2 regions of the Sphaerimonospora cavernae genome follow, and region 2 is predicted to be linked to the other one. Evidence: riboswitches for the same ligand, from Rfam matches in the RefSeq annotation. Region 2 holds a riboswitch; the other holds the start of a gene.

Region 1 (3,399 bases), on a different contig from region 2:
GCGCTCCGTGATGGGATCTTCTTCGCCGATCTGGTGTTCTCCAACGGCGTGGAGGTGAGCGCCCGGCCGTCGGACTCGATCGCGCTGGCGCTGCGCACGGGGGCGACGATCTACGCCAGCGAGGACGTGGTCCAGGAGGCGGGTGTGAGCATGCCCGACGACCAAGAGGACGAGGTCGAGAAGTTCCGCCAGTTCCTGGACAAAATCACTCCCGAAGACTTCGGTCGGGCGGGCTGACGTGCCGGTCGATTTCGGGAGATTACGCTTTACGACGCGCCGGACGGGGTCGTTGACTGACGATGCCCCCAGTCCTACGGTGCAAGGGAAACCACGGTTGTAATTCACGAACCCCCAGATCAGACCGTGGGATGAGAGAAAGCCGGAGGTCCGCAGTGGCGGTCAGCAGCGGCGAGGGTAAGTCGGCCGGCCAGCACGACCCGGTCCGGCAGTCGGCGCGGGAGCGCGCCGGCGAGCAGGGTCTGCTGTTCGACGAGCGGCCGACCGCGCTGCCCGATGACATCGGATACCGCGGTCCCACGGCATGCGCCGCGGCCGGGATCACCTACCGGCAGCTCGACTACTGGGCGCGTACCGAGCTCGTCCTGCCGACGATAAGGGCCGCCCAGGGATCGGGGTCGCAGCGACTGTACAGCTTCCGCGACATCCTCGTGCTGAAAGTCGTCAAACGCCTCCTCGACACCGGCGTCTCGCTGCAGCAGATACGCACCGCCGTACGGCACCTGCGGGACCGGGGGGTCAACGACCTGGCCCAGATCACGTTGATGAGCGACGGGGTGAGCGTCTATGAGTGCACCTCGGCCGACGAGGTGATCGACCTGCTGCAGGGCGGACAGGGCGTGTTCGGCATCGCGCTGGGCCGGGTCTGGCGCGAGGTGGAGGGGTCGCTCGCCGAGCTGCCGGGCGAGCGGGCGGAAGCCGCCTCCGATGCGGAGGGTGACCATCCGGCGGACGAACTGGCCCGGCGTCGTAAGGCTCGCAAGACCGGATGAACAAGACCGGATAACAAGATCGGATAAAGGGACCGCGGGTGGTGGTCCGGATTCCGGGTAACGGTAGAGTGAATACGGCCGACGACCACGTGCGGGAGAGCCCCCTGGTGGCAGGGGCGCCGAAGGAGCAACCTCCCCGGAATCTCTCAGGCATCCGTACCGCACGGACGAGGCGACTCTGAAAAGCGGGCGCACCAGCCAGGTGGGCCTCACCGAAGGGGAAAGCCGGGACCAGATCGGCCCGGTGAAGCTCTCAGGTCCGATGACAGAGGGGGAGACCGCACACGCCTGGTCTCGACCCGCCCGGGAGGCCCCTGTCATGACCGATAGGTCACCACTTCACGATCTTTCCGCTCCCCCCTTCGTCACCCGCCATATCGGACCCTCCGCCGCGGACCGCGTGCGCATGCTGGCGGCCGTCGGCCACGAGTCGATGGCCGGCCTGGTGGCGGCGGCCGTACCGGAGGCGATCCGCGCCCGTATGCCACTCGATCTGCCCGAGGCGGTGAGCGAGGCCGGGGCGCTGGCTGAGCTGAAGACCCTCGCCGGCCGTAACCGGGTGCTCACCTCGATGATCGGCCTGGGCTACCACGACACCATCACCCCCGGCGTCATCCTGCGCAACGTGCTGGAGAACCCGGGCTGGTACACGGCGTACACGCCGTACCAGCCGGAGATCTCCCAGGGGCGGCTCGAGGCGCTGCTCAACTTCCAGACGATGGTGGCCGACCTGGCCGGGCTCGACGTCGCCGGGGCCTCCCTGCTGGACGAGGCGACGGCGGCGGCCGAGGCCATGACGCTGGCCCGGCGGGCGGGCCGGTCGAAGTCCGACGTCTTCGTGGTCGACGTCGACGCACTGCCGCAGACCAAGGCCGTGCTGGCGACCCGGGCGCAGCCCCTGGGGATCACGCTGGTGGAGTCGGACCTCACCGGCGACCTGCCCGAGTGCTTCGGCGTCCTGGTGCAGTACCCGGGTGCGAGCGGCCGGGCGGCGGGCTTCGCCGCCCTGGCCGATCGGGCGCACGCCGCGGGCGCGCTCGTCGTCGCAGCCGCCGACCTGCTGGCTCTGACGCTGCTGGCCGCCCCGGGCGAGCAGGGTGCGGACATCGCGGTCGGCTCTACTCAGCGGTTCGGGGTGCCACTCGGCTTCGGCGGCCCGCACGCCGCCTACATGGCGGTCAGGCAGGGGCTGCAGCGGCAGATGCCGGGCCGTCTGGTCGGGGTCTCCGTCGACGCCGACGGCCGGCCCGCCTACCGGCTCGCCCTGCAGACCCGTGAGCAGCACATCCGCCGGGAGAAGGCCACCAGCAACATCTGCACGGCGCAGGTCCTGCTGGCCGTCATCGCCTCGATGTACGCGGTCTACCACGGCCCCGAGGGACTGCGGCGGATCGCGCAGCGGGTCCACCGGCACGCGGCCGTCCTCGCCGCCGGGCTGCGCGAGCGCGGGGTGACGGTCGTCCACGAGGCGTTCTTCGACACGGTGCTCGCCCGGGTGCCCGACCGGGTATCCGGCCGCGCCGGCGAGGTCGTCGCCGCGGCCGCGGCGGCGGGGATCAACCTGCGCCACGTGGACGCCGACCACGTCGCCATCGCCTGTGACGAGAAGACCACCACCGGCCATCTGATCGCCGTGTGGGCGGCGTTCGGTGGCGACCCGAAGGAGGGGCTCGACGACGCGCTGGACGGCGCGCTGGACGACCTGGACCGGGTGACGCCGGACGCGCTGCCGGCCGGTCTGCTGCGCACCTCGGCCTACCTCACGCACCCGGTGTTCCACGCCCATCGCTCCGAGACGGCGATGCTGCGCTATCTGCGCCGGCTCCAGGACAAGGACATCGCGCTCGATCGCTCGATGATCCCGCTGGGCTCCTGCACGATGAAGCTCAACGCGACCACCGAGATGGAGCCGATCACCTGGCCGGAGTTCGCCGGCATCCACCCCTTCGCGCCGATCGGCCAGGCCGCGGGCTACGTCGAACTGATCGAGACCCTGGAGGCCTGGCTCGCCGAGGTCACCGGGTACGACAAGGTCTCCGTGCAGCCCAACGCCGGCTCACAGGGGGAGTACGCCGGGCTGCTGGCCATCCGGGGCTACCACCGCGCTCGGGGTGAGGAGGGGCGCGATGTCTGCCTGATCCCGTCGTCGGCCCACGGGACCAATGCCGCCAGCGCCGTCATGGCCGGGATGCGGGTGGTCGTGGTGGCCTGCGACGGCGACGGCAACGTCGACCTCGGCGACCTCGCCGCGAAGATCGACAAGCATCGCGACGCGCTGGCCGCGATCATGGTGACCTACCCCTCCACCCACGGGGTGTACGAGGAGACGATCACCGAGATCTGCGAGCGGGTCCACGAGGCCGGGGGTCAGGTCTACGTGGACGGGGCG
Region 2 (3,399 bases):
ATCGTCTTCGCCGACGCCGACCTGGACCGGGCGGCCGCCACAGCCCCGATGGCGGTTTTCGACAACTCCGGGCAGGACTGCTGCGCCCGCTCGCGCATCCTGGTGGAGCATTCCGTCTACGACGACTTCCTCCTGCGGCTCGGGCAGGCCGTACAGGAGGTGAAGGTCGGCGACCCGCTGGACCCGGCCAGCCAGATGGGGCCCCTGATCAGCGCCGAGCACCGGGACCGGGTCAGGTCGTTCGTCACGGGGCCGGCGGGCGTGTACGCCACGGGCTCATGCCCGAGCGGACCCGGCTACTGGTTCCCGCCGTCGGTGCTGACCGCGCCAGAAGGGTTCGATCCTGTGGACATCGAGCCCGGCGGGAGCCACGCCGCGTTCCGCCGCGCGTTCACCGAGGAGATCTTCGGACCGGTCGTCACCGTCGTCCCGTTCGAGGACGAGGCTCACGCCGTACAGATCGCCAACAACACGCAGTACGGCCTTTCGGGGTCGATCTGGACACGAGACGTCGGGCGCGCGTTGCGGGTGGCCAGGGACGTGGAGGCGGGAAACCTGTCGGTGAACTCCCACTCCAGCGTCCGCTACTGGACACCGTTCGGCGGGTTCAAGCAATCGGGGCTCGGCCGGGAGCTGGGTCCCGACGCCCTCGCCGCCTTCACCGAGACCAAGAACGTCTTCATCTCCACGGAGTGGACAAGCACGGAGTAGACACATGCAGCGTTTGCAGGACCGCGTCGCCGTCATCACCGGGGCGGGCAGCGGCATCGGCCTGGCCACGGCCCACCGGTTCGCCCGGGAAGGTGCGAAGGTGGTCGCGGTCGACCTCGACGAGGTCACCGGCGCCAAGGTCGCCGAAGAGGTCGGAGGTCTGTACGTCAAGGCCGACGTCGCCGACGAGAACGATGTCACACGGATGTACCAGGCCGCCTTCGACACCTATGGCCGGATCGACATCGCCTTCAACAACGCGGGCATCTCGCCACCGGAGGACGTCTCGATCCTGGACACCGGAATCGAGGCGTGGCGCAGGGTCCAGGAGGTCAACCTCACCGGCGTGTACCTGTGCTGCAAGCATGTCATTCCGTACATGCGGCGGCAGGGCAAGGGTTCGATCATCAACACCGCCTCGTTCGTCGCGGTCCTGGGGTCTGCGACGTCACAGATCTCCTACACCGCGTCCAAGGGCGGGGTGCTGGCGATGAGCCGTGAGCTCGGCGTGCAGTTCGCCCGCGAGGGCATCAGGGTGAACGCGCTGTGCCCCGGTCCTGTCGACACGCCGCTGCTGCGCGAGCTGTTCGCCAAGGACCCGGAGCGGGCGCGGCGCCGTCTCGTCCACGTGCCGCTCGGCAGGTTCGCCCGGGCCGAGGAGATCGCGGCCGCCGTGGCGTTCCTCGCCTCGGACGACGCGTCGTTCATCACCGCCTCGGAGTTCCTGGTCGACGGGGGCATCTCCGGGGCGTACGTCACCCCGCTATAGACGGTTCCGGAGATCGGGTTGAGCCGTTAGGCTTGCCCTGCACCAGTGATCCCGTGCGGGAGAGCATCCTGGCAAGCCGGTCAGGATCCCTGAAGGAGCAAGCCCTCCCCGCGAACCTCTCAAGGCAAAGGACCGTACGGGCCAGGTGTGCTCTGGAAAGTGGACCACGAGGGATCGGGGTCTCGCCGAAGGTGAAAGTCCGGCAAAACACGGACGAAGCTCTCAGGCGCCGATGACAGAGGGGGAGGATGCCCTCATCCGTCCTTTCCGAGGTGCGAGTGCGATCATGTCTCGATCTACCCCTTTGCGCGAGGTCCACGAGAGCCTCAGCGCGACCCTGACCGACTTCGCGGGATGGCTGATGCCGCTGCGCTACGGCAGCGAGTCGGCCGAGCACGACGCGGTCCGTACGGCCGCCGGGCTGTTCGATCTGTCCCACATGGGGGAGATCTTCGTCACCGGTCCGCGGTCGGGCGAGGCCCTCGACTACGCCCTGGTCGGCCAGCTGAGCACGCTCGGCCTCGGCCGCGCCCGCTACACCATGATGGTGAACGAGGTCGGCGGCATCCTCGACGACCTCATCGTCTACCGGCTCGGCGACGAGGAGTTCATGGTCGTCGCCAACGCCGCCAACGCGCCCATGGTCGCCCGTGAGCTGACCGAACGTGCCCAGCCGTCCGGCGCCGTCGTCGAGGACCGTTCCGACGACTACGCGCTGATCGCGATCCAGGGGCCGCGCAGCGTCGAGATCCTACGCGGCCTGACCGAGAGCGGCACCGCCGCCGAGTTGGACGGCCTGAAGTACTACGCGATCATCCCCGGGACGGTCGCCGGCGTGTCCGCGCTGATCGCCCGCACGGGCTACACGGGCGAGGACGGGTTCGAGCTGTTCGTCCGTCCACAGGACGCGGCGCCGCTCTGGCAGGCGCTGAGCGAGGCCGGCAAGGAGTCCGGCCTGTCGCCCGCCGGGCTGTCGTCCCGCGACACGCTGCGGCTGGAGGCCGGCATGCCGCTCTACGGCAACGAGCTGACCACCGAGACGACGCCGTTCGACGCGGGCCTCGGCCGGGTGGTGCGGTTCGACAAGCCCGGCGATTTCGTCGGCCGGGCCGCCCTGGCCAAGATCGCCCAGCTTGAGACAGGCACGGAGGAGACGGGCGCGGAGGAGACGGGCGCGAGCCGACGGCTGGTCGGGCTGGTGGCGCGCGGCCGCCGAGTGCCCCGCCACGGTTATCCGGTGACCCGTGGCGGTGAGGTCGTCGGCGAGGTCACCAGCGGCGCCCCCTCGCGTTCGCTGGGCCGGCCGATCGCGCTGGCGTACATCTCCCGCGCCGCCGCCGAGAGCGGGGACGGCCTCGCCGTGGACATCCGCGGCGCCCAGGAACCGGTCGACATAGTTGACCTGCCTTTCTATAGGAGGAGCAAGTGAGCAGCATTCCCGAGGACCTGAGCTACACCAAGGAGCACGAGTGGTTGGCCGGGCTGGACGACGGCATGACCGTGACCGTCGGCATCACCGCGCACGCGGCCGAACAGCTCGGTGATGTGGTCTTCGTGCAGGTTCCCGAGGTCGGCGCCGCCATCTCCGCCGGTGACGCGGTGGGCGAGGTCGAGTCGACCAAGTCGGTGAGCGACATCTTCTCCCCTGTGGACGGTGAGGTCGTGGAGACCAACCCCGCCGTGGTGGACGACCCGTCCCTGGTCAACTCCGACCCGTACGGCGAGGGCTGGCTGTTCCGTGTGCGCATCGAGCACGAGCCGGACGAGGTGCTGTCCGCGGCCGAGTACGGCGCGTTCATCTCCGGCGAGTCCTAAGAAATCCTGAATAGAGACCAGATCAATGGCGATCAGTGTCTTCGACCTGTTCAAGGTGGGGATCGGGCCGTCCAGCTCGCACACGGGCGGCCCGATGGCCGCGG

The links. Region 2 has a riboswitch for glycine ahead of gcvT (glycine cleavage system aminomethyltransferase GcvT). Riboswitches for the same ligand answer to the same signal wherever they lie in the genome.
Region 1: linked by a shared signal. The riboswitch ahead of gcvP (aminomethyl-transferring glycine dehydrogenase) and the one ahead of gcvT (glycine cleavage system aminomethyltransferase GcvT) in region 2 are both predicted to bind glycine.

What each region holds. Positions count from the first base shown of each region.
Region 1 covers NZ_JBHMQT010000043.1:35,007-38,405, forward strand. Annotated here, with positions in the region: gene ACFHYQ_RS19605 (bifunctional nuclease family protein) at 1-237, shown strand, start outside; gene ACFHYQ_RS19610 (MerR family transcriptional regulator) at 393-1,010, shown strand; glycine riboswitch at 1,093-1,182, shown strand; gene gcvP (aminomethyl-transferring glycine dehydrogenase) at 1,330-3,399, shown strand, end outside.
Region 2 covers NZ_JBHMQT010000021.1:21,206-24,604, forward strand. Annotated here, with positions in the region: gene ACFHYQ_RS11615 (aldehyde dehydrogenase family protein) at 1-711, shown strand, start outside; gene ACFHYQ_RS11620 (3-oxoacyl-ACP reductase) at 716-1,480, shown strand; glycine riboswitch at 1,527-1,625, shown strand; glycine riboswitch at 1,626-1,729, shown strand; gene gcvT (glycine cleavage system aminomethyltransferase GcvT) at 1,767-2,909, shown strand; gene gcvH (glycine cleavage system protein GcvH) at 2,906-3,295, shown strand; gene ACFHYQ_RS11635 (L-serine ammonia-lyase) at 3,321-3,399, shown strand, end outside.